DNA from 4 places in the Burkholderia humptydooensis genome. Region 1 is predicted to be linked to each of the others. Evidence: predicted binding sites of a transcription regulator. Region 1 holds the regulator's gene; each other region holds the start of a gene.
The links. The regulator FliA, encoded in region 1, starts transcription of late flagellar genes. The targets are predictions, from matches to a motif close to CTAAAGTTTNNNNNNNNNNNGCCGNTA.
Positions count from the first base shown of each region.

Region 1 (7,381 bases):
CGCGCAGCGACTGCGCGCAGCCCTTGCCCACGTCGCCGTAGCCCGCGACCACCGCGATCTTGCCCGCGATCATCACGTCGGTCGCGCGCTTGATGCCGTCGACGAGCGACTCGCGGCAGCCGTACAGGTTGTCGAACTTCGACTTCGTCACCGAATCGTTCACGTTGAACGCCGGGAACGGCAGGCGGCCGTCCTTTTCCATCTGGTACAGGCGGTGCACGCCCGTCGTCGTCTCCTCGGTCACGCCCTTGATGTGCGCGAGGCGCTTCGAGTACCAGTTGCCGTCGGCCTCGAGGTGGCGCTCGATCGACTTGAAGAGCGCGACTTCTTCCTCGTTGGTCGGCGTCGCGATCACCGAGCGGTCCTTCTCGGCCTTCGAGCCGAGGATGAGGAGCAGCGTCGCATCGCCGCCGTCGTCGAGGATCATGTTCGCGAACTCGCCGTTCGGCCATTCGAAGATGCGGTGCGAGAACTCCCAGTATTCGTCGAGCGATTCGCCCTTGAACGCGAAGACGGGCGTGCCGGCTTCGACGATCGCGGCGGCCGCGTGATCCTGCGTCGAGAAGATGTTGCACGACGCCCAGCGGACGTCCGCGCCGAGCGCCTTCAGCGTCTCGATCAGCACGCCCGTCTGGATCGTCATGTGCAGCGAGCCGGCGATGCGTGCGCCTTTCAGCGGCTGCTGCGCCTTGTATTCGTCGCGGATCTGCACGAGGCCGGGCATCTCGGTCTCGGCGATGTTCAGTTCCTTGCGGCCCCAGCCGGCCAACGCGATATCGGCGACGACGTAATCTTGTGCGGATTGGGAATCGATGACAGCGGCGTTCATCACGCCCTCCTTTCTAAAAAAAGTTCTAGAAAATTGTGACGTGAGCGCCGTTCAAGTAAGCGGCCGACATCGGCGGGAACGATCGCCGCTAAGCGACGATGCTGCGCCGACACACCGCTCGGTTGACCATTTCCGAGCCTGGCGGGCGGGGCCCGTCGCAACGCTCCTCGGAAACGAGGTGGGATTGTAGCAAATCGAGACGAAATTTTCCTGTCGGGCGGGGCCGGCCGCTCCCGTGCGGCATTTTGCCCGCTTCGCCGGCGCGCGCGGTTCAGCCGCGCCTCGCGCGCGAGGCCGCCGCGCGGCCGCTCAGCTCTCCGTGCCGACCCACGCCTGCTCGCGCAGCTTCGCGCGCAGCCGCGCGACCGCCTGGCTGTGCAGTTGGCACACGCGCGACTCGCTCACCTCGAGCACCGCGCCGATCTCGCGCAGGTTCAGCCCGCGCTCGTAGTACAGCGACATCAAGAGCTTCTCGCGCTCCGGCAGGTGCTCGATCGCATCGACGAGCGCGTCGCGCAGATGCTCGTCGAGCAGCGCCGACAGCGGATCGCTGTGATCGGCGCGGTAGCGGTCGAGAAACGGCTCGTCGTCGGCCGAGCGGTCGAAGTCCTCGTAGTAGACGAGCTGGCTGCCGTGCAGGTCCTGCAGCATCGACTGGTACTCGTCGAGCGGCATCTGCAGGTGCGCGGCGATCTCCGTCTCGTTCGCCGAGCGGCCGAGCCGCTGCTCGACCTGATGCACCGCGTGCTCGACCTCGCGCGAGGTCTTGCGCAGGCTGCGCGGCAGCCAGTCGTTGCTGCGCAGCTCGTCGAGCATCGCGCCGCGGATGCGCTGCGTCGCATAGGTCTCGAACTGCGCGCCCTGGTCTTCCTTGTAGCGGCTCGCCGCGTCGAGCAGGCCGATCATGCCGGCCTGGATCAGGTCGTCGAGGTCCACGCTCGCCGGCATCTTCGCGACGAGCTGCAGGCCGAGGCGACGCACGAGCGGCGCATATTGCGTCAGCACTTCGTCCTGGGAAATCTTGCCTTGAGCGTTATACATCATGCCCTCTCTTCGTCGTGGCGTTCAGGCGGCATGAGCCGCGCCTCGTTCAAACGCCGAACTTCCCGTCCGGACCCGGCCGATGCCCGGACTCGGGCGCATCGGCCAATACAGCAGATCGGCGGCGATCTGCCGGTAATCGCGCGCCGCCGCCGCCGACGGGAACGCGTCCACCACCGTGTGCGCGAGCCCTCGCGCGCGCTCGATCAGCGCATCGGCGGCGACGCAACCGGCGTTCGACAGCGACACGCACAGATACCGGCTCGCGACGCCCGCGAGGTTCTCGTAGGCGGCTCTCGCGTCGGCCGCGCTCTGCACGTGATTGATCAGCACGCGAAACTGCGCGAGCGCGTGCGCGTAGTGCAGCCGCTTCATGCACGCGTACGCCTCGGTGATCGCCGACGCCGACACGCGCGTGACGATGAGCACGTCGTGCGCGTCGCGCGCGAGCGCGGAGAACGCGCCGCTCGCGTCGAGCTGCGCGTCGACCAGCACGATGTCCGCCGCGCCGTCGCCGAGCGTCTCGAGCTGCGCATCGCTGTAGCCGACGCGCGCGAGCCGCGACGCCTCGCACACCGCGAAGCCGAGCTCGTGCCGCACCGGCTCGCCGTCGCGCAGCCACGAGCCGCACAGCGTCGCCGTGATCGAGCGGACGTTCGCGCGCTCGTCGACGACGAGCACGTCCTTGCCGAGCGCGGCGAGCGCCGCGGCGAGATTGGCGACCGTCGACGTGCAGCCGACGCCCGACGGTCCGCCCGTCACCGCGACGACGCGCGACGCGCGTCCGGCGAGCAGGCGCCGCAATCCTTCTGCCTGGTCGGCGATGCGCTTATCCAAAGCGGACCTCGTGCAGTTCGTTGCCGGTGCGCGGGCTCAACGCGGACAGCATCGCTGGCAGGTCGTCGTCGTGCGGCACGAACGGCGAATCCTCGCGCGGCGCGCAGAACGCGCTCTTGAGCAGGAATTTCTTCGTCGCGACGTACAGGTTCTCGGGCACCTTCTGGCCGGTCGACACGTAGTGGACCGGCAGCTTGTAGCGGATCACCGTGTCGAGCACGCCGCCCAGGTTGCTCGCCTCGTCGAGCTTCGTCAGGATGCAGCCCGCGAGATCGGGCAGGGCCGCTTCAGACTGGCCGGCCGCGCTGCGATACGCCTGCACGACTTCGTTGAGCGTGTCGCCGTGGCTCGTCGCGTTCAGCAGCAGCAGGCGCTGCACCGGCGTGTCCGCGCCGTGCAGCATCGCGATCTGGTCGGACACCGTGCGGTCGCGCTGGCTCATGCCGATCGTGTCGATCAGCACCATGTGCTTGTTGCGCAGCTCGGCGAGCGCGAGCTGCAGATCGCCGCCGTCCTTCACCGCGTGCACCGGCACGCCGAGGATCTTGCCGAAGATGCGCAGTTGCTCGTGGCCGCCGATCCGGTAGCTGTCCGTCGTGAGCAGCGCGACCTTGCTCGCGCCGAAGCGCATCACGCAGCGCGCCGCGAGCTTCGCGGTCGTCGTCGTCTTGCCGACGCCCGTCGGGCCCATCAGCGCGAACACGCCGCCGCGCTCCATCAGCGCATCCTCGCTGTCGAGCACGGGCAGGTTCGCCGCGAGCACCGACTGCGCCCAGTCGGCCGCCGCGTCGAGCGTGTCGTAGCCCGCGCCTTCCGGCAGGTTGTCGACGATCATCCGCACGAGCTGCGCGGAGAAGCCCGCCGCGAACAGGTATTTCGTCAGCGCGCCGTGCACCGGGTTGCGGCGCTGGCGCTCGTTCCACATCAGGCCCGCGAACTGCTCTTCCATCAGCTCGCGCAGCGAGCCGAGCTCCTGCATCACCGTATCGTTGACGATGCGCTCGATGCGCGCCTTCACCGCGTCCGCGACGGCGGTTGCCGCATCATCGGGCAGGCGCAGCGCCGGCTTCGCCGCCGAAGGTTCGTCGGGCGGCAGCCGGCGCGCGGCATGGCGCACAATGTCGAGCGCCCATTCGGGCGCTTCGTCGGCTACCGCGCGCTCGCGCGGCGCGTGCGTTGCGTGCGTTGCGCGCGCCGCAGCGCGCGGCCGCGCAACGAGCTCGTCGTGCTGCTTCGTCAGCCGCTTCGCGTGCTCGACGAGCCACGGCGCGGGCTCGGACGGCGCGGCGGGCTGGGCGGGCATGGAGACGGCGGGCTGCGCGTCGCCGTCGGCCGATGCGTCGACGCTCGCGCCGAACACCGACGAGAACACGTCGGGCATGCCGCCCGCCGCGTACGGATTCGCGGCCGCGCGCAACGTCGGCGCCGAGGCCGACGCGCCGGACGCGGCGGCGCTCGGCACGACGACCGATGCGGCGGGCGACGCGAACGACGGCCCCGAAGGCGCATGCGGCTGGGCCGCGCCGTGCGCGGCAGCCTCGGCCGCGCGGCGCGTCGAGATGTCGGCGAGCTCGGCGGCGGGCAGCGCGACGATCTCGACGCGCCCGTCTTCGAGCGTCCGGTTGGACAGTACCGCCGCGTCGGCACCCATCGCTTCGCGCACGAGGCGCAGCGCGTCGCGGCTCGTCGGACCAATGAATTTGCGAATGTTCAAGCGGTACCCCCAATGACGTTAACGACCTTGATCGTGCGCGTGTCCGGCACTTCGGCGTAGGACAGCACTTTCAATTGCGGCAGGCTGCGGCGCAGGAAGCGCGCGAGCATCGCGCGCAGCGCGTGCTGGACGAGCAGCACGGGCGGCAGCCCCATGTTCTGTTGGCGCAACATCGCGTCTTGCGTGCCGACGAGCAGCGTGTGCGCGAGCCCCGGCTCGAGGCCCGGATTCGCACCCGTGGCGAGCGCCTGCGACAGCACGCGCTCGAGATTCGCGTCGAGCCCCATCACCTGCATCTCGCCCGCGCCCGGATACCACTGCTGCGTGATCGCGCGGCCGAGCGAAAGACGCACGGCGGCCGTGAGGTCGTACGGATCGGTGATGCGGCCCGCCTGCTCGGACACGGCTTCGATGATCGTGCGCATGTCGCGGATCGGCACGCCTTCGTCGAGCAGGCTTTGCAGCACCTTCTGCAGCGTCGTGAGCGAGATCGTCTTCGGCACCAGATCCTCGACGAGCGACGGCGCGTCCTTGCCGGTGCGCTCGATGAGCGCCTGCACTTCCTGGCGGCCGAGCAGCTCGGCCGCGTGCTGGACGACGAGATGATTCAGATGCGTCGCGACGACGGTGCTCGCGTCGACGACCGTGTAGCCGTACACCTGCGCCTGCTCGCGCAGCGCCGTGTCGATCCACACGGCGGGCAGCCCGAACGCCGGGTCCTGCGTCGGCGCGCCCGGCAGCGCGGCCGTAACCTGGCCCGGGTTGATCGCGAGCCACTGGCCCGGATACGCTTCGCCCGTGCCGACCGCGACGCCCTTGAGCGCGATCCGGTACGCGTTCGGGCGCAGCTCGAGGTTGTCGCGGATATGGATGACGGGCGGCAAAAAGCCGATTTCCTGCGCGAATTTCTTGCGGATGCTCTTGATCCGCTTGAGCAGCTCGCCGTCGGCGTTCCTGTCGACGAGCGGAATCAGCCGGTAGCCGACTTCGAGGCCGAGCGGATCGATGAGCGTCACGTCTTCCCACGTCGCCTCGTGGCTGTCGGCCGGCAGCGCCGCGGGCGGCGCGATCTCGGCGACCATGCCCGCCGCCTTCTTCGCGGCCTCGCGCCGGGTCATCGTGCGCGACAGCCAGATCGCGCCGCCGCCGAGCAGCAGGAACGCGAAGTGCGGCATGTTCGGGATGAGGCCCATCAGCACGATGATCGAGCCCGTGATCATCAGCACGCGCGGGTTCGTGAAAAGCTGCGTCGTGAGCTGCGTGCCGATGTCCTCGTCGGTCGCGACGCGCGACACGATCACGCCGGCCGCGGTCGAGATCACGAGCGACGGGATCTGCGCGACGAGGCCGTCGCCGATCGTGAGCAGCGTGTAGTTCTTGCCCGCCGCGGCGAAGCTCATGTCGTGCTGGAGAATCCCGACGATGAGGCCGCCGATCACGTTGATCGCCATGATGATGAGGCCCGCGATCGCGTCGCCGCGCACGAACTTCGACGCGCCGTCCATCGACCCGTAGAACTCCGCCTCCTGCGCGACCGCCCGGCGGCGCTTCTTCGCCTGCTCTTCGTTGATGAGGCCGGCGTTCAGGTCGGCGTCGATCGCCATCTGCTTGCCGGGCATCGCGTCGAGCGTGAAGCGCGCGGACACTTCGGCGATCCGGCCCGCGCCCTTCGTGATCACCATGAAGTTGATGATCATCAGGATCACGAACACGACGATGCCGACCGCGAAGTTGCCGCCGACGAGGAAGTGGCCGAACGCCTCGATCACCTGGCCGGCCGCGTCGGGGCCCGTGTGGCCTTCGAGCAGCACGATGCGCGTCGACGCGACGTTCAGCGACAGGCGCAGGAGCGTCGAGAACAGCAGCACGCTCGGGAACGCTGCGAAGTCGAGCGGCTTCATCGTGTACATGCTGACGAGCAGCACCATCACCGACAGCGCGATGTTGAACGTGAAGAACAGATCGAGCAGCAGCGGCGGCAGCGGCAGGATCATCATCCCGAGAATCATGCAGATGAGGATCGGGCCCGCGAGCGCGCGCAGGTTCGTGCCCGCGAAAAGCTGCGCGCGCTTGCCGAGGAGGCCGGCCGGCACGTTCATGCGGCACCTCCGGCGGCGCGGCCGCCGAGCGCGTCCTCGGCCTCTTCGCGCTCGTCTTGCGGCGCGACGTGCGCGCCCTTGTCGAGTTCCGCCGGCACGTCGAGATCGACGGGCGTCTCGGGCGCGATCCCGCCTTCGGCGTGAAAGCGCTTCAACTGATACACCCACGCGAGCACTTCGGCGACGGCCGAATACAGCGTGCCGGGAATCTCGCGCTCGAGATCGACGTTGTGATAGAGCGCACGCGCGAGCGGCGGCGCTTCGAGGAGCGGCACGCGGTGCTCGGCCGCGAGCTCGCGGATCCGCGCGGCGACGAGGTTCACGCCCTTCGCGACCACCTTCGGCGCGCGCATCTCGCCGTCCGTGTACTTGAGCGCGACCGCGAAGCGCGTCGGGTTCGTGACGACGACGTCGGCCGTCGGCACGTTCGCCATCATCCGGCGGCGCGCCATCGCGCGCTGCTGCTGGCGAATCCGGCCCTTCACGTGCGGATCGCCTTCGTTCTCGCGGTGTTCGCGCTTCACTTCTTCCTTCGTCATGCGCAGCTTCTTGTTGTACTGCCAGAGTTGGTACGGCACGTCGAGGCCCGCGACGACGAGCATCCCCGCCACCGTCATCCCGCAGCACACGGCGACGAGATGCAGCGCGCCGGCGAGCGCCGCATCGAGCGGCTGGGTCGCGAGGCCGAGCAATTCGTCCTTGCTGCGCCAGATCGCGATGCCGCCGATCCCGCCGACGACGAGCGTCTTCGCAATCGACATCCCGAGCTGGATCGGACCTTGAATCGAGAAAATGCGGCCGAGGCCCGTGACCGGGTTCAGGCGATCGAACTTCAGCTCGAACGTCTTCGTCGACACGAGC
Region 1 is NZ_CP013380.1:247,797-255,177, reverse strand. It holds gene ahcY (adenosylhomocysteinase) at 1-829, opposite strand, end outside; S-adenosyl-L-homocysteine riboswitch at 865-1,004, opposite strand; gene AQ610_RS01140 (RNA polymerase sigma factor FliA) at 1,139-1,873, opposite strand; gene AQ610_RS01135 (MinD/ParA family ATP-binding protein) at 1,895-2,707, opposite strand; gene flhF (flagellar biosynthesis GTPase FlhF) at 2,700-4,421, opposite strand; gene flhA (flagellar biosynthesis protein FlhA) at 4,418-6,520, opposite strand; gene flhB (flagellar biosynthesis protein FlhB) at 6,517-7,381, opposite strand, start outside.

Region 2 (7,381 bases), 440 kb from region 1:
GATCTGGCTGTTGACTGAAGTCGGAAATGCCATGATTCATACTCCTTAATATAGAGATGACGAGTGTGGCGATGATCAATGCACGGACCCTCAGCCGAGGATCTTCTTGGTCGCCATCGCCGTACTGCCGGTGTCCAGCGAGTACAGCAGCGCGACGCCCATCGTGGTCGCAGCCTGCGCCGTGACGTACATCTGCTGTTGCGCCAGGGTCGCGTTGTGTGCCGCATTGGCCAACGCCTGCGCCGTGGCCTGGTACAGGTTGCCCATCGCGATGGACGGAGAGACTCCCAGCACCTGGGTGTTCGCCTGAGTCACCGAATCGGTGATCTGGTTGTTGACGGCAGTCGGAAAGGCCATGTGCTCAACTCCTTGGGATCAACGGTTGCCGGCGATCCTCAGGTACCGAGGATCTTGGTGGTGGCGATCCCGGTCGTGGCCGTGTCGAGCGAATACAGCGTCGCGACGCCCATCGTGGTGGCGGCTTGCGCGGTCACGTAGCTCTGTTGCTGCGCATAGGTCGCGTTGTGCGCCGCGTTGGCCAGGGCTTGCGCCGTAGCCTGGTACAGGTTGCCCATCGCGATCGCCGGCGCATCGCCCAACACTTTGGTGTTGGCCTGCGTGACGGAATCGGTGATCTGGTCATTGACGCTGGTCGGAAAAGCCATGTCGGGCTCCTTGGTGGTTTAGTCCTGGCCGCTTAGCTGCCGAGGCCGCGAACGCCGGTGCTCAGGATGTCCTTGGTCGACACGCCCGTGGCGGCGGTATCGAGCGAGTACAGCGTCGCGACGCCCATCGTGGTGGCGGCTTGCGTGGTGACGTAACTTTGCTGCTGAGCGTTGGTGGCGTTGTGGGCGGTATTGGCGAGCGCTTGCGCGGTGGCCTGGTAGAGGTTGCCCATCGCGATCGCCGGCGCATCGCCCAATACCTTGGTATTGGCCTGTGTGACGGAATCGGTGATCTGGTCGTTGACGCTGGTCGGGAATGCCATGGTTGCTCCTTGTGACGGTGTGGCTGCCTTTCGGCGGGATGTTTTCGGTACGAACCCTGCGCAACTTGGCAGGGCCGTGAAAACATCTTAGAAAAGCAACCGCGGCCCCAATTGGTGCGACCGATGGAAAACACGGCGCCGAATCGGCAAATCGTCGTAAACGGCCAGACGAACCTGCCGAGCCGATCGGCGTTTTCGCCGTATCGGTGTCGGTTTCGTGGTGGCAGAAAAGGCGGCATGCGGAAAAAGCGCCGATTTGCGGCGAAATTTCCGATCCGGCCCGCAAGGGCGCGAGAAGGCGCAGTCGGCCGGACGAAACGTCTCCGGCGCTTCAGCGATGATCAAGGAGGCGGCGCACCGCGCGCGTGCGCATGCGCGCGCAGGCGATCGGCGCTGGCGAGCAGGCGGGTGCCGGGGTTGGCGGGGGAGGCGGCCGGCGCGCTCGGTGCGCGCTCTGGCGAGCGGCAACGCGTGCGTCGCGCTGCCGCTCCGATTTCAGCGTGCGGCCGCGGCGACGCGCCCGTCCGGCCCATAGAAGCCGTTGCGCGGCGGCGCGGCGCGCAGCACGGACAGCGTGCGTTCGTTGTAGTCCATCCGGATGCGGATCAGCATCCCGTTGATCGCGTTCGCGTGGCGCGCGCGCTCGGCCGATTGCTGCAGCAGTTGCCAGCCGTTCGCGAGGCGCGCGTCGTTTTCCGCCGCGAGATCCATCCCTTTCTTGCCGGCCGGCAGGCCGAGCGACGCGAGCAGCGTGTCGCGCCGGCGCTCGAGTTGCGCGAGCTTCTCGAGCAGCCCGGTTTTCCGCTCGACGATGCCCGGCAACGCGTCGAGCGGCGACGCCGTCGTCAGCGCCTTCTCCTCGTACGCGAGCAGGGACGCGTACGCCTCGACCGTCGCGTGCTCGTCGTTGACCGTGGCCAGCAGTTCGTCTCTCATTTCGTTTCGCTCGGCATGGCGGCGCGCGGGCCGTCCGCGCGCCGTGTTGTGCATTCCGTCGTCCGGCTGCGAAGCCGGCTCAACTGTTGCCCGTCTGCGGCGGCGGCTTCAGCAGATCGCGCGCGGTCTGCAGGATCCCGTCGGCGATCTTGCCCGTGTCGATCGACAGCGTGCCGTTCTTGATCGCGTCCCGGATCGCGTCGACCTGGGCGGTATCGATGTCGGCGCCGCCCGAAGCGGCGAGGCTGCGCAGCGTCGACGACAGGCCGGACAGGCTCACGCTCGCGTCTCCGCCCGCCGGCGCGCCCGCGGGCGCCTGGGCCGCGGGCGGCTGGTCGGCTTGCGCGCGAGCCGCGCCCGTACTGGCGTTCGACAGCGTGCGGGCGTTCGAAGTAGGGGTGGAATCGACATTCACGATGGTGTTTCCTGTACGGGTTTGACCACAATAACGGCAAGGCCGGCCCGAACTTTAGCCCCCGTTTTTCAGTAACCCCCTGAATCAACGAAAGTTTGCAATCTTAGAGGGGGATTTCCACCGTCGCGGCGTCCTTGACGATCGCCGTGACGATCTGGCCCGCCGCCATCCGCACCCGCACCTGTTGGCCAGGCGCCGCGTTGTTGAGCACGCTGCCCTCCGCCGAAATCGTGAATCCCTGCCCCGACGCGACGACCCGCACCGTCTGCCCGATCGACACCGACGCCGCGCTCTTCAGCAGATCCTGGCGCAGCGGCAGCCCCGCCGCGACCCGCGTGAGCGTGGTTGCGCCGACCGCCTGCTGCGCGTCGGTGATCACGGCGAGCGGCAGCATCGTCAGATCGCCGTCGCGCGCGACGAGATCGGCGGCCGTGAGCGTCTCGCCCGGCGCGATCTGGCGCGCGGCGACATAGTAGGTTGCCTGCACGGCGAGCTTCGCCTGAAGGTAGATCGTCCACGGACGCTCGCCCGCGCAGCGCACGCCGACCGTCGTGCGGCCCCACAGGCGCGCGCCCGACGGCAGGAACGGCTCGAGCGTCGCGCACGCGGCGAGCCCGCGCGGGAACGCGGGCGCGACGGTGACGGTGGTCTTGCCGGGCAGGCCGGCCGCCTGCTGCTGCAGGAACGCAAGCGCCGCGCGGCGGATCGATTCGCCGTCCTGCTGGCCGGCGGGAGCCGGAGCCGCCGCGGCGGTGCCGGTTGCGGCCGTCGGTTGCGCGCCGGGTGCGCTCGCCGCCGCCCGAATCGGCGCGGGGCGGATCGGCAGCGTGCGCGGCGCGGGTTGCGAGCGGAACGACACGGGGATCACGCCGCTTTGCGTGGCCGCTGCGCCGGCCGGCGCGCGCCATCCGGCCCCCGCCGGCGCGGGGCTAGCGGGAAGAGCCGGTCCGGCTGTCGATGGCGCGGGATTCGCGTGGCCGTTCGATTCGGCTCGCGGCGCGGCCGCGGTTGCTCGCCGGTTCCAGCCGCTCGGGGCGGCGGTCAAGGCCCGGCCGTTCGATTCGGCCGGGCCGGGTTCGATCACGATCAGGCCGTGGCCCGGCTCGGCCGCCGCGTGGACATTGCCGGGTTCGCCCGATTCCGCGCCCGGCGCCGCGCCGGCTCGGCCGGCCCATGCGGCAGCCGCCTGCGCGCTCCATCCGCTCGGGCTTGCCGTGCGGTCGGCCCCGTTCAGGCCCGCCGCGCCCGCGGCATTCGCGCCGCGCACACCCGCCGCGTTCGCATTCGCGAGCGCGGTCTGTGCCGATTCGCCGCGGCCCGGGATCACGATCATCCCGCCGTCGCCCGTCTGCTGCGCGAGCGCCGCGCCCATCCAGCCCGCCAGCGCGAGCGCCGCGGCAAAGCGCACGCGCGTTGCGCGGCCTGCGTCAGTCGTCATCGCGCCCTCCTCGAAACCCGTTTGGAAACCTGCTTGGAAACCAATTGATACGGGGTTGCATTCTAGGGATGGGCGAGCGCCGGCAAACCGCGAATAGAGGGGCCCTTTGCCGGTTATTCGCCCGATTGCCCGTTGCGTTGTCCGCCTACCATGCGTCCCATGGGAAAAAGCCTCTTTGGCCGTCCGTCGCCGGTTGTCCGCGCCGCGGGTGCCGCGGGCGGCGAAAGAGCGGCGCATCTTATCTTCAGACGGAGCTCGCGGATGTTGGACAAACTCGATGCCGAATTCGCGTTCGGCCGCCAGGCGCTCGACGTGCGCGCGTATCGGCAGGAACTGCTGTCGTCGAACATCGCGAACGCCGATACGCCCGGCTACCGCGCGCGCGACGTCGACTTCTCGTCGACGCTCGCCCGCGCGCTCAAGCAGGACGGCGCGGCGAGCGCGGGCAACGGGGCGACACTGCCGCTCGCGCAGCCGGCGGGCGTGACGAGCGGGATGTCGATGGCGGCGACTTCGGGCGCGCACCTCGCAGGCAACGTGAAGCTGATCCCGACGGGCGGCCCGAGCGACGACTACGGCCGCGCGCAGTACCGGATTCCGCAGCAGCCGGCGCTCGACGGCAACACCGTCGATCTCGACACCGAGCGCGTGCAGTTCGCCGACAACGCGGTGCACTACCAGGCCGGGATGACGGCGATGACGCAGCAGATCAAGACGATGATCGCCGCGATCACGTCGAATTCGGGTTCGTGACGCGCCGCATCGGCGCTTTTCCCGCGTGCCGCGCGCGTCACGGGAAACGGTTGAATGAGCGCGCAACGCGATAAGGAGCATGCATGCCTTCGTTGATGAACATTTTCGACGTCGCGGGTTCCGCGATGTCGGCCCAGTCGCAGCGTCTGAACGTGACGGCGTCGAATCTCGCGAACGCCGACAGCGTGACGGGGCCCGACGGCAAGCCCTACAAGGCGAAGCAGGTGGTGTTCGCGACCGCGCCGATGGGCCGCGCGCGCACCGCGTCCGGCCAGGGCGTCGGCGGCGTGCAGGTGACCAAGGTGGTCGACGATCCGTCGCCGATGAAGACGACCTACGATCCGTCGAACCCGGCCGCCGACCAGAACGGCTACGTGACGATGCCGAACGTCGATCCGGTGCAGGAGATGGTCAACATGATTTCCGCGTCGCGCTCGTACCAGGCGAACGTCGAGACGCTCAACACCGCGAAGCAACTGATGCTGAAGACGCTGACGATCGGCAGTTGACACGCGGCTTTGCATCGACCGAAAGAAACACGCACAGCAGAGAGAAAGGCGAACCGGGATGACATCTTCCTCCACGACCATCGGCAGCAGCGGCACCTCCGTGAACTCGCTGCCGTATGACACGATGAGCTCGAACGGCCAGTCGTCGGGCACGAGCGGCGCGAGCGGCACGAACGCGAACAGCAATGTCGCGAGCTCGCTGTCGACGACGTCGGCGGCCGATCTGCAGACGACGTTCCTCAAGCTGCTCGTCACGCAGTTGCAGAACCAGGACCCGACGAGCCCCGTCGACAGCTCGCAGATGACGTCGCAGCTCGCGCAGATCAACACCGTGAGCGGCATCGCGCAACTGAACACGGCGCTCACGTCGCTGTCGTCGCAGATCACCGCGAGCCAGCAGACGCAGGCGGCGATGCTGATCGGCTCGAACGTGCTCGCGCCCGGCAACACCGTGCCCGTCAAGAGCGGCGCGGCGTCGCCGTTCGGCGTGCAGCTCACGAGCGCCGTGTCGAACCTGACGATCAACGTGAAGAACTCGGCGGGCGTCGTCGTCAACACGATCGACGCGGGCGCGCAGTCGGCGGGCACCGTGCCGTTCAACTGGACGCCGACGGACGGGGCCGGCAACGCGCTGCCCGACGGCACCTACACGATCAGCGCGAGCTACACCGACACGTCCGGCAAGCAGTACGCGCCGACCACGCTGTCGTCCGCGCAGGTGCTGAGCGTCATCAAGCAGGCGGACGGCACGCCGGGGCTCGTGCTGTCGAACGGCTCGACGGTCGGCTTCAGCCAGGTCGCGTCGATCTTCCCGAACACCACGAAGAGCGCGTCGACCGACAGCTCGTCGTCTTCCACCAACTAATCCAGCACGTCGCTACGGAGACCGAGATGGGCTATCAACAAGGTTTGAGCGGTTTGGCGGGCGCGTCGAGCAACCTCGACGTGATCGGCAACAACATCGCGAACGCGAACACGGTGGGCTTCAAGGGAAGCACCGCGCAGTTTTCCGACATGTACGCGAATTCGGTCGCATCGGCCGTCAACAATCCGATCGGCATCGGCACGATGCTCGCATCGGTGCAGCAGCAGTTCAGCCAGGGCACGATCACGTCGAGCACGTCGTCGCTGAACGTCGCGATCAACGGCAACGGCTTCTTCCAGATGTCGAACAACGGCGTTCTCACGTACTCGCGCGACGGCACGTTCCAGCGCGACAAGAACGGCTACATCGTCAACTCGCAGGGCCTGAGCCTGATGGGCTACCAGGCGGACAAGAACGGCGTGATCAACACTGCGCAGACCGTGCCGCTGCAGGCGCCGACGAACAACATGGCGCCGACCGCGACGACCAGGATCTCCGGCCAGTTCAACCTGAACTCACAGGATACGGTGCCGACCAAGACGCCGTTCGACTATGCGGATTCCACGACGTACAACTTCCAGACGGCGGTCCAGGTATACGACTCGCTCGGCGGCTCGCAGCAGGTCAACATGTATTTCGTGAAGTCGGCGGCCGGCACGTGGGAAGCATACGCGGGCGTCAAGAACCAGACGCCGACCGATCTCGGCACGGTCACGTTCGATACGTCGGGCGCGATCAAGAGCACGACGCTGGCGGGCTCGACCACGCCGACCACGACGCTCGGCCAGTTCCAGTTCTCGATCCCGAACACGGACGGCTCCGCGACGCCGCAGGCGCTCACGCTCGACCTGACGGGCACGACGCAGTACGGCGGCAAGGACGGCGTGACCAACCTCGCGCCGGACGGCTTCGCGAGCGGCACGCTCACGACCTTCACGATCGGCAACGACGGCAAGCTGACCGGCAACTACTCGAACGGCCAGACCGCGACGCTCGGCCAGATCGTGCTCGCGAACTTCAACAACCCGAACGGCCTCGTGAACATCGGCAACAACCAGTACGTCGAGACGGCCGCATCGGGCGTGCCGCAGATCTCGGCTCCCGGCAGCACGAACCACGGCACGCTGCAGGGCAGCGCGCTCGAAAACTCGAACGTCGATCTGACGAGCCAGCTCGTGAACCTGATCACCGCGCAGCGCAACTACCAGGCGAACGCGCAGACGATCAAGACGCAGCAGGCCGTCGACCAGACGCTCATCAACCTGTAAGCGGCCTTCGCGGACAACAGCCAGCATGGACCGACTGATCTATACGGCGATGACGGGCGCGGCGCAGTCGCTCGAGCAGCAGTCCGTCGTCGCGAACAATCTCGCGAACGCGTCGACCACGGGCTTTCGCGCGCAGCTCGCGACGTTCCGCGCGGTGCCGATGAACTTCGACGACGGCAGCGGCAACGTCGATCCGGCGACGACGCGCA
Region 2 is NZ_CP013380.1:3,881,839-3,889,219, reverse strand. It holds gene AQ610_RS17375 (RebB family R body protein) at 1-33, opposite strand, end outside; gene AQ610_RS17370 (RebB family R body protein) at 91-357, opposite strand; gene AQ610_RS17365 (RebB family R body protein) at 396-665, opposite strand; gene AQ610_RS17360 (RebB family R body protein) at 698-988, opposite strand; gene AQ610_RS17355 (flagellar protein FlgN) at 1,484-1,978, opposite strand; gene flgM (flagellar biosynthesis anti-sigma factor FlgM) at 2,004-2,339, opposite strand; gene flgA (flagellar basal body P-ring formation chaperone FlgA) at 2,443-3,777, opposite strand; gene flgB (flagellar basal body rod protein FlgB) at 4,039-4,530, shown strand; gene flgC (flagellar basal body rod protein FlgC) at 4,614-5,039, shown strand; gene flgD (flagellar hook assembly protein FlgD) at 5,098-5,904, shown strand; gene flgE (flagellar hook protein FlgE) at 5,931-7,172, shown strand; gene flgF (flagellar basal-body rod protein FlgF) at 7,198-7,381, shown strand, end outside.
Region 2: a site for FliA is predicted at 2,371-2,397, ahead of flgM (flagellar biosynthesis anti-sigma factor FlgM). Genes of this name have one in related genera too.

Region 3 (7,381 bases), 370 kb from region 1:
CGCGATACTCGTCGCGATAGCGCACGAGCGCGTCGAGCTGCGCCTGCGCGTCGGTGCGCTCGCGCTGCGCGCGCCCGAGCTGCTTCGTCGCGGTGTCGAGTTCGTCCTGCGCGCGGTCGAGCAGGAGCTGGAGCGGAAACGTTTGGGCCATGACGATCAGCCTCCTTCGGATTCGAACAGCGCATCGAGCGCGGCGAGGCTCGGCGCGTATGGCGCGCATTCGCGAAAGCCCTGCTGCAGGAACGATTCGATGCGCGGGTACAGCGCGATCGCGCGGTCGAGCTGCGCGTCGCGCCCCGGCGCGTATGCGCCCACCGCGATCAGATCGCGATTGCGCTGGTAGCGCGACAGCATCTGCTTGAACTGGCGCACGCGCTCGAGGTGCGCGTCGTCGATCAGCGCGGTCATCGCGCGGCTGATCGACGCTTCGATGTCGATGGCCGGGTAGTGGCCGGCTTCCGCGAGCGAGCGCGACAGCACGATGTGGCCGTCGAGAATCGCGCGCGCGGAATCGGCGATCGGGTCCTGCTGGTCGTCGCCTTCGGTGAGCACCGTGTAGAACGCGGTGATCGAGCCGCCGCCTTCGGGGCCGTTGCCGGTGCGCTCGACGAGCGCCGGCAGCTTCGCGAACACCGACGGCGGATAGCCTTTCGTCGCGGGCGGCTCGCCGATCGCGAGCGCGATCTCGCGCTGCGCCATCGCGTAGCGCGTGAGCGAATCCATCAGCAGCAGCACGTGCTTGCCCTGATCGCGGAAGTATTCGGCGAGCGTCGTCGCGTATGCGGCGCCCTGCATCCGCAACAGCGGCGACACGTCGGCGGGCGCCGCGACGACGACGGAGCGCGCGAGCCCGTCCTCGCCGAGGATCTGCTCGATGAATTCCTTCACTTCGCGGCCCCGCTCGCCGATCAGGCCGATCACGATCACCTCGGCGCTCGTGTAGCGCGCCATCGTGCCGAGCAGCACCGACTTGCCGACGCCCGAGCCCGCGAAGAGGCCCATCCGCTGGCCGCGGCCGACGGTCAGCAGCCCGTTGATCGCGCGCACGCCGACGTCGAGCACGTGATGGATCGGCTCGCGATCGAGCGGGTTGATCGAAGGCGCGGTGAGCGGCGCGTCGACCTTCGACGCGAGCGGCCCGAGATTGTCGAGCGGGCGGCCCGACGCGTCGACGATGCGCCCGAGCATCTCCCAGCCGACGGGCAGGCGCTTCGCGCCCGCGAGCGGATCGGCCACGGGCGCGCTTTCGAGCGGCCAGACACGCGCGCCGGGCAGCACGCCCGCGACCGCGGTGGTCGGCATCAGGAACAGGCGCTCGCCCGCGAAGCCGACGACCTCGGCTTGCGCATACGGCAGCGCGCTGCCCGCGGGCAGCTCGATCGTGCACTCGGCGCCGACCGACAGCCGCAGCCCGATCGCTTCGAGCACGAGGCCCGCCGCGCGAGTGAGGCGTCCGCACGGGCGCAGCGGCAGCGCGCGCGCGTTGCGCTCGCGGATGCCGTCGAGATGCGTGCGCCAGTGCGCGAGATGCGGATTCGCGAGCGCCGCGCGCGGGCTCGGCGTGCCCGTCGCGAGCGGGCGCGGGGGCGCGTGGTGATGGGCGCCGAAGCTGCCGTCGCGCGCGGCCGCGTCTTCGTGCTCGGGGCCGCGCGACGCGAGCGCGAGCTCGCGCTCGAGCGCGTCGAGTTCGTCGCGGCGGAGCACGTCGCCGCAGGCGTCGTTCACCATGCGCTCACCTTGCCGAGCGCGGCCGCGACCCGCTCCCAGCGGGTCGTGAGCGTCGCGTCGATTTCGCCCGTCGACGCGTGCGCGCGGCAGCCGCCGCGCTCGACGCCCGCGTCGGTGCGCACGCTCCAGCCGAGCGTGTCGAGCTCGTCCTTCAGATACGCCTCGACGACGGGCAGATCCGCGGGATTCACGATCAGATGCGGCGCGCCGGCGAGCGCGGGCTCCGAGGCGAGCACCTCGCGCGCGGCCGCGATCAGCGTGGCCGGATCGTGCTGCACGTGCTGGCGCACGACCTGCTGCGCGATCTCGAGCGCGAGCGTCGCGATGTCGTCGGCGAGATCGCGCTCGACGCCCGCGAGCGCGTCGCGAAACGACGCGGCGAGCGCGGCGAGCTGCGCGCCGTGCGCGCGCGCTTCGACCTGGCCTTCGTCGAAGCCCTTCGCGCGCCCTTGTTCGTAGCCGGCCTGATAGCCGAGCGCCTGGCCTTCGACATGGCCGGCGGCGAGTCCTTCCGCGTGCGCGGCGTCGCGCACGCGCTGCAGTTCGGCGGCGAGCGCCGCCGCCGCCGCGCCGCCGTCGTCGGGCGGAGGCGGCGGCGGGGGATCGAACGAAGCCATCTCCCACCGCTGGTACGCGGTGACGGGCTTGCCCGGCACGCTCGCGCGATCAGACATACGCGTCTTCCGCCTTGCCGCCGATCACGATCTGGCCGCTCTCGGCGAGGTTGCGCACCACCTGCAGGATCTTGCGCTGCTGCGTCTCGACTTCGGACACGCGCACCGGGCCGCGCGCGTCGAGATCCTCGGCGAGCAGCTCGGCCGCGCGCTGCGACATGTTCGACAGGAACTTCTGCCGCAGCGCGGGCGGCGCTCCCTTCAGCGCGACGATCAGCGCCTCCGATTCGACTTCCTTCAGCAGCAACTGGATCGCGCGGTCCTCGAGGTCGAGCAGGTTCTCGAACACGAACATCTGGTCGATGATCTTCTGCGCGAGATCGGGATCGTATTGCTTGACGTTTTCGAGCACCGCCTCTTCGTGCACGCTCGTCATGAAGTTCAGGATCTCGGCCGCGGTGCGGATGCCGCCCATCGGCGCGCGCTTCAGGTTGTCGCTGCCGGACAGGAGGCCCGTCAGCACGTCGTCGAGCTCGCGCAGCGCGGTCGGCTGAATGCCGTCGAGCGTCGCGATCCGCAGCAGCACGTCGTTGCGCAGCCGCTCGGTGAAGCACGACGCGATCTCGGACGCCTGGTCGCGGTCGAGGTGCACGAGAATCGTCGCGATGATCTGCGGATGCTCGTTCTTGATGAGCTCGGCCACGGCCGCCGAATCCATCCACTTGAGCCCTTCGATCCCGCTCGTGTCGCTGCCTTGCAGGATCCGGTCGATCAGCACGCCCGCCTTGTCCTCGCCGAGCGCCTTCGTCAGCACCGAGCGGATGTACTCGCTCGAATCGAGCGACAGCGCGGTGTGCTTTTCGGCTTCCTGAACGAAATCGTTAAGCACGTCCTCGACCTGCTCGCGCGTGACGTTCTTCAGCGCGGCCATCGCGGCGCCGATCTTCTGCACTTCGCGCGGCGCGAGGAATTTGAATACCTGCGCGGCCTCTTCCTCGCCGATCGACATCAGCAGGAGCGCGCTCTTGGTCAAGCCTTCAGCGTTCATCGGACACCCAGTTCTTCACGACGGTTGCGACGATCTTCGGGTCCTGGCGCGCGATCGTGCGCGCGTAGTCCAGGTTGCGTTCGTAGCGGTTCTTCTCGCTTTCGAAGGCGAGCAGGGCCGGATGCTCTTCGTCCTCCTCGACAAGCTGCTTCTTGTCGGGGCTCGGCAGGCCGTCGAGCGCGAGCGCGTCGTCCGGGCCGTCGAGCGCCGGCACGGCCGCCGCCACGGGCTGGGCGGGCGGCGGAAACGCGCGGCGCAGCGCCGGGCGCACGAACATGAAGTACAGCGCGGCCGCCGCCGCGGCGACGCCCAGCCACTTCGCGATGTCCTTGCCGAGCTCGATCATGTCGGGCTGGCGCCACCACGGCAGGTTCGCGAACGGGTCGGCCGCGGCCGAGAACGCGCTGTTGACGACGTTGACCGAATCGCCGCGCTTCTCGTCGTAGCCCATCGCGTCCTTCACGAGCTGCTGGACCTGCGCGAGCTTGTCCGCGGCGAGCGGCTGCATCGTCACGCGGCCCTTCGCGTCGGCGGCCGGCTGATAGTTGACGACGACCGCGACCGACAGCCGCTTGATCGTGCCCATCGATTGCTCGACGTGGCGCACGGTCTTGTCGAGCTCGTAGTTCGTCGTCGAATCCTTGCGGTCGCTGACGGGCGTCGCGGCCGGGCCGGCCGGCTGGCCGTTGCTCGCGACGATCGGCGCGGACGCGGGCTGCGGCGGCGTGTTCGACAGCGCGCCCGGCACGCCCGACGCGCCGCTTTGCGCGAGCTCGGTCGCGGTGCTCGTCTGCTGGCTGCGGATCGCGCTCTGCTGCGGCGTGCCGTTCGGCCCGTAGCTCTCCGAGGTCTGCTCGATCTTCGAGAAGTCGACGTCGGCGCTCACCTGCGCGCGCGCGTTGCCGGCGCCGAAGATCGGCGCGAGGATCGCGTCGATGCGCTTTTGCGTGTTGCGCTCGATCTGCTGCACGTACTTGAGCTGGCTCGCGTCGAGGCCGGTGGCCGACGCGGTCTGCGTGAGCAGGTTGCCGTCCTGGTCGACGATCGTCACGTTCTTCGCGGGCATGTCGGGCACGCTCGACGACACCATCCGCGTGACGGCGAGCACCTGCCCTTCGTCGAGCACGCGGCCCGGGTACAGATCGACGAGCACCGACGCCGACGGCGCCTCGCGGTCGCGCACGAACACCGACGGCTTCGGGATCGCGAGATGCACGCGCGCGGCGCGCACCGCGTTGATCGATTCGACCGTGCGCTGCAGTTCGCCTTCGAGCGCGCGCTGGTAGTTGACCTGCTCGGCGAACTGGCTGATGCCGAATTTCTGGTTGTCCATCAGCTCGAAGCCGACCGAGCCGCCCTTGGGCAGCCCCATCGCGGCGAGCTTCAGGCGCGTCTCGTGCACCTGGTTCGCGGGCACGAGGATCGCGCCGCCCGCGTCGGCGAACTTATAGGGAACGTTTGCCTGCTGGAGCGCGGTGATGATCGCGCCGCCGTCGCGGTCGGACAGGTTGCTGTACAGCACGCGATAGTCGGGCGCGCGGCTCCACAGCACGATCGCGACGATCGCGGCGATGGCGAGCGCCGCGCCGATCAGGAGCGGCAGCCGCGGATTGGTCCTCATCCGCGCGAGGCCCGGGATGCGTTCGGCGAAGCCGCCCAGGCCGAAATCCGCGCCGCCCGCCGCTGCGCCGGGCAGCGCGCCCGCCGCGGCCGCGGCTTGCGGCGGCGCGCCCGCGAGGCTCGAACGGGCGTCGGGGTTGATCAGCGAGTTGGCCTGCGAGTCCATGCGTCGAGTATCTCCACTGCGGGCTGAATGCCGGCTCGGCGGAGCAGGCGGACATTGACACGGTGCGATTATCCGCAGCGCGGCCAGGCGCGATCGGACGAATAGAGCCGGGTTTCGGCCGTACTTCTGCGGCTTTCGCCGTGGCGCGGCTGCTATGCTTTTTCGCAATCCGGCTCTCGCCACGCTCGCGGGAAGCCGGAGTTCCCCCCGCCGGGCCCGCGCGGCCCGGCTTCTTTTGCGGAGATCACATGGTTGCCCCCGTCAACGGCATCGCTTCGGCGCTGCAACAGATGCAGGCGATGGCCGCGCAGGCCGCGGGCGGCGCGGCAGGCCCGGCCACGACGCTCGCCGGCTCCGGCGCGGCGACGGCCGGCTCGTTCGCGAGCGCGATGAAGGCCTCGCTCGACAAGATCAGCGGCGATCAGCAAAAGGCGCTCGGCGAGGCGCACGCGTTCGAGATCGGCGCGCAGAACGTGTCGCTCAACGACGTGATGGTCGACATGCAGAAGGCCAACATCGGCTTTCAGTTCGGGCTACAGGTGCGCAACAAGTTAGTGAGCGCCTACAACGAGATCATGCAGATGTCCGTCTGACGGCGCCCGCCGGCGCCGCGTCATTTCGCTAAAGCTTTCGGGCTTCCTTACCGATAACGTCGATACAAGCCCGCGCCGTGCCGCGCACGGAGCGGTGGTATCGAATCGAATGCACCAAAGAGGAGCAACGCCATGTTTACCCCAGGCCACGCGGGAGCTAGTGCCTATGCGCGCGTCGGCGTCGAAACCGGGGTGATGGGCGCGTCTCCCCACCGGCTCATTGCGATGCTGTATCAGGGCGCGCGTCAGGCGATCGCGCATGCGCGGCTGCATTTGCAGCAGGGCAACGTCGCCGCGCGCGGCGAGGCGATCGGCAAGGCGATCCGCATCGTCGAGAGCGGCCTGCAGCAGTCGCTGAATCTGGAAGCCGGCGGCGACATCGCATCGCGCCTCGACGCGCTCTACGCGTATGTCTGCCGGCGTCTGCTGCAGGCGAACGCCGATGCGAGCGAGCCGATGCTGATCGAAGCCGATGGCCTGCTCGCGACGCTCGAGGACGCGTGGACGGGCATCGGCCCGGAAGTGGCCAGGATGAGCGCGCAAGCGGCAACGGAACAGTCGCGATGAATCGGAACGACGAATACTTTGCCCGTTACGAAGCGATCGCCGACGTGTCCGGGCGGATGCTCGTCGCGGCTCGCGATGCGGCATGGCACGCGATGGGCGGGCTTCAGGACGAATATCTGCGGCTCGTCGACGGGCTGAAGGAGGCCGAGCGGGGCGTCCTGCTCGACGAAGCCGAGCGCACCCGCAAGTTCGAGCTGATCCGCCGCATCCTCGCCGACGACGCCGCGATCCGCAATCTCGCGAGCCCCGAGGTCGCGCGGCTGTCCGCGTTCTTCCACGCGGGCCGCTCGACGCTCAAGGATCTGTACCGGGCGCGCGGCTAAAGGGCAGGGCGCGCCGCCGCCTTCTGGCGCGCTGGCTCGCGCGGACGAACGGCGCGCGTTCGTTGCCGCGGATGGCCCGGATTTCATTCGGCGCGCGTCAGGATTCACGATGACCGGTATCGACACCGCTGCCGCCGCCATCCTGGCGAGCCGCATCGACAGCCTTCTCGACGCGATCCAGCCCTCGGCGGGCGGCGCGGCGGCGGCGCAGGTCGGCACGTCCGGCGCGCCGCCCGCGGCCGCGACACCGCCGCAGCCGGGTGCGGGCGGGCCGCCGCCTGCGTCCGCGCAGGCCGCGCTGTCCGAGGTCGGACTCACGCTCGACGCGATTTCCCGCTACGGCGGCGGCGCGACGCCCGCCGTCGTCGGCGCCGCGCCGCTGCTGCCCGCGGCGCCCGCCACTTTTGCCGCTTTTGCCGCTTCCGCCGTGCGGGCGGCGCTGCTCGATCCGCTGCTCGTCACGCCCGATGCCCGCGCCGGCAATCCTGCGCCTTCCGCGGCGGAGGCGGGCGCGCCAGGCGCGCAGGCCGCCGCGCAGGCAGCTTTGGCGGCGTCGCCCGCCGCCGCGCTGAGCCTCGCGCTCGCGCAGGCTGTTGCTCAGAGCGGCCTCTTCTACGAGTCTCACCTCGCCCAATGGCTCGCCGGCCAGCGCACGACGGCCGAGCTCGCGCGCGAGCCGCAGGCGCGGCTCGCAAGCGGCGCTCCGCCGGGCGCGCCGGCCG
Region 3 is NZ_CP013380.1:3,942,485-3,949,865, reverse strand. It holds gene fliJ (flagellar export protein FliJ) at 1-151, opposite strand, end outside; gene fliI (flagellar protein export ATPase FliI) at 157-1,728, opposite strand; gene fliH (flagellar assembly protein FliH) at 1,722-2,402, opposite strand; gene fliG (flagellar motor switch protein FliG) at 2,395-3,390, opposite strand; gene fliF (flagellar basal-body MS-ring/collar protein FliF) at 3,380-5,176, opposite strand; gene fliE (flagellar hook-basal body complex protein FliE) at 5,425-5,769, shown strand; gene fliS (flagellar export chaperone FliS) at 5,902-6,336, shown strand; gene AQ610_RS17635 (flagellar protein FliT) at 6,333-6,659, shown strand; gene fliK (flagellar hook-length control protein FliK) at 6,769-7,381, shown strand, end outside.
Region 3: a site for FliA is predicted at 5,799-5,825, ahead of fliS (flagellar export chaperone FliS). Genes of this name have one in related genera too.

Region 4 (7,381 bases), 440 kb from region 1:
GTACACGCGAGACGGCTCGTTCCAGACCAACGCGCAGGGCCAGCTCGTCACGTCGAGCGGCTATCAGGTGATTCCGGCGATCACGATGCCGCAGAACGCGACGTCGCTCACGATCGGCAGCGACGGCGTCGTGTCCGTCACGCAGCCGGGCTCGAACAACGCGGTGCAGATCGGCGCGCTGCAGATCGCGACGTTCATCAATCCGGCCGGCCTCGACGCGAAGGGCGAGAACCTGTTCGCGGAGACGACGTCGTCGGGCGCGCCGAACGTGTCGCAGCCGGGTCTGAACGGCGCGGGCACGCTCAAGCAGGGCTACGTCGAATCGTCGAACGTGAACGTCGTGCAGGAGCTCGTCAACATGATCCAGACGCAGCGCGCGTACGAAATCAACAGCAAGGCCGTGACGACGTCCGACCAGATGCTGCAGACCGTCACGCAGATGTCGCGCTAACCGGCACCAGGTCAGAAGCCATGAAGCAGGTTCGTTTCCTCCCGCAACCGGCGCGCCGCGCGCGCGTCGCGGCCGCGCTCGCGGCCGCCGCGCTCGCGGGCTGCGCGCAGATCCCGCGCGAGCCGATCACGCAGCAGCCGATGTCGGCGCCGCCGCCGATGCCGCCCGCGATGCAGGCGCCCGGCTCGATCTACAACCCGGGCTATGCGGGCCGGCCGCTCTTCGAGGATCAGCGGCCGCGCAACGTCGGCGACATCCTGACGATCGTGATCGCGGAGAACATCAACGCGACGAAGTCGTCGGGCGCGAACACGAACCGGCAGGGCAACACGAGCTTCGACGTGCCGACGGCGGGCTTTCTCGGCGGCCTCTTCAACAAGGCGAACCTGTCCGCGCAGGGCGCGAACAAGTTCGCGTCGACGGGCGGCGCGAGCGCGGCGAACACGTTCAACGGCACGATCACCGTGACGGTGACGAACGTGCTGCCGAACGGCAACCTCGTCGTGAGCGGCGAGAAGCAGATGCTGATCAACCAGGGCAACGAATTCGTGCGCTTCTCGGGCGTCGTCAATCCGAATACGATCTCCGGCCAGAATTCGGTCTACTCGACGCAGGTGGCGGACGCGAAGATCGAATATTCGGCGAAGGGCTACATCAACGAAGCCGAGACGATGGGCTGGCTGCAGCGCTTCTTCCTCAACATCGCGCCGTGGTGAAGACGATGCGTATCCTGCTCGCGCGCGCCGTGCGCACCCTCGTCCGATCGAATCGCCGCGCGGCGGCGTGCTGCGCGCTCGCGTCGTGCGCGTTCGCGCTCGCATGCGCGCCCGCCGCGGCGCGCGCGGAGCGCCTGAAGGATCTCGCGCAGATCCAGGGCGTGCGCGACAACCCGCTGATCGGCTACGGCCTCGTCGTCGGCCTCGACGGCACGGGCGACCAGACGATGCAGACGCCGTTCACGACGCAGACGCTCGCGAACATGCTCGCGAACCTCGGCATCTCGATCAACAACGGCTCGGCGAACGGCGGCGGATCGTCGGCGATGACGAACATGCAACTGAAGAACGTCGCCGCGGTGATGGTGACGGCGACGCTGCCGCCGTTCGCGCGGCCGGGCGAGGCGATCGACGTGACCGTATCGTCGCTCGGCAACGCGAAGAGCCTGCGCGGCGGCACGCTGCTGCTCACGCCGCTGAAGGGCGCGGACGGCCAGGTGTACGCGCTCGCGCAGGGCAACATGGCGGTGGGCGGCGCGGGCGCGAGCGCGAACGGCAGCCGCGTGCAGGTGAACCAGCTCGCGGCCGGCCGCATCGCCGGCGGCGCGATCGTCGAGCGCTCGGTGCCGAACGCGATCGCGCAGATGAACGGCGTGCTGCAACTGCAACTGAACGACATGGATTACGGCACCGCGCAGCGGATCGTGTCCGCGGTGAACTCGAGCTTCGGCGCGGGCACGGCGACGGCGCTCGACGGCCGCACGATCCAGCTCACCGCGCCCGCCGATTCGGCGCAGCAGGTCGCGTTCATGGCGCGGCTGCAGAACCTCGAGGTGAGCCCCGAGCGGGCGGCGGCGAAGGTGATCCTGAACGCGCGCACGGGCTCGATCGTGATGAACCAGATGGTGACGCTGCAGAACTGCGCGGTCGCGCACGGCAATCTGTCGGTCGTCGTCAACACGCAGCCCGTCGTGTCGCAGCCGGGGCCGTTCTCGAACGGGCAGACGGTCGTCGCGCAGCAGTCGCAGATCCAGCTCAAGCAGGACAACGGCTCGCTGCGGATGGTGACGGCGGGCGCGAACCTCGCCGAAGTGGTGAAGGCGCTCAACTCGCTCGGCGCGACGCCCGCGGACCTGATGTCGATCCTGCAGGCGATGAAGGCGGCGGGCGCGCTGCGCGCGGACCTGGAGATCATCTAAGTGACGACTTTCACGAAAGCGAACGATCTGTCGCAGCGCTTCGCGCTCGACGTCCAGGGGTTCGACGCGCTGCGCTCGAAGGCCACGGCAGCGTCGCCGCGCGAGGGCGTGAAGATGGTCGCGGGCCAGTTCGACGCGATGTTCACGCAGATGATGTTGAAGAGCATGCGCGACGCGACGCCGTCGGACGGCCTGCTCGATTCGAGCTCGTCGAAGATGTACACGTCGATGCTCGATCAGCAGCTCGCGCAGCAGATGTCGTCGAAGGGCATCGGCGTCGCCGACGCGCTGACGAAGCAGTTGCTGCGCAACGCGAACGCCGCGGCCGACGCGCAGGGCGAAGGCGGCCTCGCGGCGATGAACGCGCTCGCGAGGGCGTATGCGAATTCGAATGCGTCGTCCGGCAACGGCGCGCTCGCGGGCACGCGCGGCTATTCGGCGGCGAGCGCGCTCACGCCGCCGCTGAAGGGCAACGGCAATTCCGCGCAGGCGGACGCGTTCGTCGAGAAGATGGCGGGCGCCGCGCAGGCAGCGAGCGCGGCCACCGGCATTCCGGCGCGCTTCATCGTCGGCCAGGCGGCGCTCGAATCCGGCTGGGGCAAGCGCGAGATCCGCGGCGCGAACGGCGAATCGAGCTACAACGTGTTCGGCATCAAGGCGACGAAGGGCTGGGCCGGCCGCACGGTGTCGGCCGTCACGACCGAGTACGAGAACGGCAAGCCGCGCCGCGTCGTCGCGCAGTTCCGCGCGTACGACTCATACGAGCACGCGATGACCGATTACGCGAACCTCCTGAAGAACAACCCGCGCTACGCGGGCGTGCTGAACGCGGGCCACAGCGCGGAAGGCTTCGCCAACGGGATGCAGAAGGCCGGCTACGCGACCGATCCGCACTACGCGAAGAAGCTGATTTCGATCATGCAGCAGCTCGGCTGACCTCGGTCGACACAAGCCGAGCAACCGTTCGGTACATTTCGGACCGCGCCGGCTGGCCCCGCGCGGTTTTAACGTTTGCTGAAAAAATAAACTCCGGTTTCGATCTAAACTTTGCGTTGCTGTTGCCGCTAAACGTGAGAGACCAGCGATCGGGCGGATCACGCCCGGTCATAACGCGCCCCCGAAATCCGCCGGGCGCATAGAGATAAAATACCGGCAAGCCATGAATACCGAACAGTCGACGAGTCTGGCCGAGAGCGCCGCCGCGCATTCCGGCCATGATTACGGCCGCCGCAATCCGCTCGAGATCGGCGTGCAGTTGCGCAACCTCGTCAATCGCGGAGATTTCCTGACCGTCCAGTACCAGGGCGGCCAGCTCGTCACCCGCATCCTCGACGTCGACGTCGGCGCGCGGACCTTCGTATTCGACTGGGGCGCGCTTGCCGATCAGAACGCGGGCATCCTCGCCGCGCCGCGCTGCGTGTTCCATGCGTCGCCGGACGGCGTGCGCGTCGAATTCTCGACCGCGCCCCCGCGCGAAACCCGCTACGAAAACCTGCCCGCGTTCGAGGCCGACTTCCCCGACGTGCTGTACTGCGTGCAGCGCCGCGAATATTTCCGGGTCGACGCGCCGATCCTCGATCCGTACGTGTGCCGCGGCAAGCTGCCCGACGGCGAGAGCTTCCTGTTCGAGGTGCACAACCTGTCGCTCGGCGGCCTCGGGCTGCGCACGGGCGACGACCGCGTGGCGTCGCTCGAGCCGGGCACGACGCTGCCCGACGTCGAGCTGAACCTGAACGGCCACGGGAAGCTGTCGCTCGATCTGCAGCTCGTGTCGCACCGCGCGACCGAGACGCCGAGCGGCGCGCGCCGCTACCAGCTCGGCTTTCGCTTCCTGTCGCTGCCGGGCAATGCCGAGAACACGCTGCAGCGCATCATCACGCAGCTCGAGATGAAGCGCCGGCAACTCGCGCGCGCCTGACGAAGCCGCTCTCGCGCGTGGCCGACGCGACCGTGCGGGGCAACGGAAACGCTCGCGGCGGCGCTCGCGCGCCGGCCGCGCAACGCGGCGCGCATCTTTTGCGCGTGCGGTCCCTCAATTTTTTCGACGCGCGGCCGTTATACCGGGAGTCCACGCAACCCGGCGGCCGCGGCGCGGCCGGCTCATAGGATCGCGCATGTCCAATACCCTCATGAACCTCGGGGTCAGCGGCCTGAACGCCGCACTCTGGGGGCTCACCACGACCGGCCAGAACATCAGCAACGCGGCGACGCCCGGCTACTCCGTCGAGCGTCCCGTCTATGCGGAGGCAAGCGGCCAGTACACGAGCAGCGGCTATCTGCCGCAAGGCGTGTCGACCGTGACGGTCCAGCGGCAGTACAACCAGTATCTGTCGGACCAGCTCAACGCCGCGCAGACGCAGGGCAACGCGCTGTCGACCTACTACACGCTCGTCGCGCAGTTGAACAACTACGTCGGCAGCCCGACGGCCGGCATCGCGACCGCGATCACGAACTATTTCACCGGCCTGCAGACTGTCGCGAACAACGCGGCGGACCCGTCCGCACGGCAGACCGCGATGAGCAACGCGCAGACGCTCGCGAGCCAGCTCGTCGCCGCGAGCCAGCAATACTCGCAACTGCGCCAGAGCGTGAACTCGCAGCTCACCGACAGCGTCAAGCAGATCAACAGCTACACCTCGCAGATCGCGCAGCTCAACGAGCAGATCGCGTCGGCGAGCTCGCAGGGGCAGCCGCCGAACCAACTGCTCGACCAGCGCGATCTCGCGGTGTCGAATCTGTCGCAGCTCGCGGGCGTGCAGGTCGTGCAGAGCAACGGCAGCTACAGCGTGTTCCTCGCGGGCGGCCAGCCGCTCGTCGTCGGCAACATGAGCTACCAGCTCGCCGCCGTCGCATCGAAATCCGATCCGAGCGAGCTCACGATCGTGTCGAACGGCATCGCCGGCGCGAATCCGCAGGGCAGCCCGCAATACCTGCCCGACGCGTCGCTGTCGGGCGGCACGCTGGGCGGCCTGCTCGCGTTTCGCAGCCAGACGCTGGACCCCGCGCAGGCGCAGCTCGGCGCGCTCGCGGTCAGCTTCGCGTCGCAGGTCAACGCGCAGAACGCGCTCGGCGTCGACATGTCGGGCAACCCGGGCGGCAATCTGTTCGCGGTCGGCAGCCCGACCGTCTATGCGAATCAGGGCAATACCAGCGGCGCGACGCTGACGGCGTCGATCGCGGACGGCACGCAGCCGCCGTCGAGCGACTATTCGCTGTCGTACGACGGCTCGAAGTACACGCTGACGGATCGCGCGACGGGCAGTGTCGTCGGCACGGCGACATCGACGTCCACGCCGCCGACGATGACGATCGGCGGCTTGAATCTGTCGCTCACGAGCACGCCCAACGCGGGCGACGCGTTCACCGTGCTGCCGACGCGCGGCGCGCTCGAAGGCTTCGCGCTCGCCACCGCGAACGGCTCGGCGATCGCGGCCGCGTCGCCCGTGCTCGCGGCGGCCGCGCCGACGAACAGCGGCACGGGCGCGATCTCGCAGGGCTCGGTGAGCGCGGGCTATCAACTGCCGTCCGGCACGACGACGCTCACGTACAACGCGTCGTCGAAGACGCTGTCGGGCTTCCCGGTCGGCACGACGGTGACGATCGCGGGCACGCCGCCGACGTCGATCGACATCACGAGCGCGACGACGCCCGTGCCATACGACCCGTCGAAGGGCGCGTCGATGACGATCTCGAGCACGACGCAGCCGGCGCCGTCGGGCGTGATGAACGGCGTGAGCGTATCGCTGTCGGGCACGCCCGCGGATGGCGACCAGTTCACGATCGGCGCGAACAAGGGCACCAACGACGGGCGCAATGCGCTTGCGCTGTCCCAGCTCGTGAACTCGAAGACGATGAACAACGGCACGGCGACGCTGACCGGCGCGTACGCGGGCTACGTGAACGCGATCGGCAACGCGGCGAGCCAATTGAAGGCGTCGAGCGCCGCGCAGACGGCGCTCGTCGGCCAGATCACGCAGGCGCAGCAGTCGGTGTCGGGCGTGAATCAGAACGAGGAAGCGGCGAACCTGATGCAGTACCAGCAGTTGTATCAGGCGAACGCGAAGGTGATCCAGACGGCGAACTCGGTATTCCAGACCGTGCTCGGTCTCTTCAACTGAACGAGGTAGGCGGCGATGCGCATTTCCAGCTCTCAGCTCTACAGCCTGAACGTCGACATGATGAACGACCAGCAGGCGCAGATCGCTCAGCTCTACCAGCAGGTGTCGAGCGGCGTCAGCCTGACGACGCCCGCCGACAATCCGATCGCGGCCGCGCAGGCGGTGCAGTTGTCGGCGACGTCCGCGACGCTCTCGCAGTACACGCAGAACCAGACCATCGTGCAGACCGCGCTGCAGACCGAGGACACGACGCTCACGAGCGTCAACGACGTGCTCAACGCCGCGTACCAGGCGATCATGCACGCGGGCGACGGCGGGCTGTCGGACAGCGACCGCGCGGCGCTCGCCGCGCAGATCCAGGGCTCGCGCGACCATCTGCTCACGCTCGCGAACACCGCGGACGGCGCGGGCAACTACCTGTTCGCGGGCTTCCAGCCGACGACGCAGCCGTTCTCGAACAAGCCGGGCGGCGGCGTCACGTATGCGGGCGACTACGGCGCGCGCACGGTGCAGATCGCCGATACGCGCACGGTCCCGCAGGGCGACAACGGCGCGAGCGTGTTCATGTCGGTGCCGTTCCTCGGCAGCCTGCCGGTGCCCGCCGCGGGCGCGAGCAACACGGGCACGGGCACGATCGGCGCGGTCAGCATCACGAACCCGTCCGATCCGACCAACACGCACCAGTTCACGATCACGTTCGGCGGCACGGCGGCGGCGCCGACCTACACGGTGACCGACAATACGGTCACGTCGCCGACGCCGCCGGTCGCGCAGCCGTACTCGCCAGGCGAGGGGATCGATCTCGGCGGCCAGACGGTCGCGGTGTCGGGCACGCCGGCCGCGGGTGACACGTTCACGGTGACGCCCGCGCCGCAGGCGGGCACCGACGTGTTCGCG
Region 4 is NZ_CP013380.1:3,873,510-3,880,890, reverse strand. It holds gene flgG (flagellar basal-body rod protein FlgG) at 1-451, shown strand, start outside; gene flgH (flagellar basal body L-ring protein FlgH) at 472-1,167, shown strand; gene AQ610_RS17305 (flagellar basal body P-ring protein FlgI) at 1,173-2,366, shown strand; gene flgJ (flagellar assembly peptidoglycan hydrolase FlgJ) at 2,367-3,302, shown strand; gene AQ610_RS17295 (flagellar brake protein) at 3,526-4,284, shown strand; gene flgK (flagellar hook-associated protein FlgK) at 4,481-6,484, shown strand; gene flgL (flagellar hook-associated protein FlgL) at 6,500-7,381, shown strand, end outside.
Region 4: a site for FliA is predicted at 4,398-4,424, ahead of flgK (flagellar hook-associated protein FlgK). Genes of this name have one in related genera too.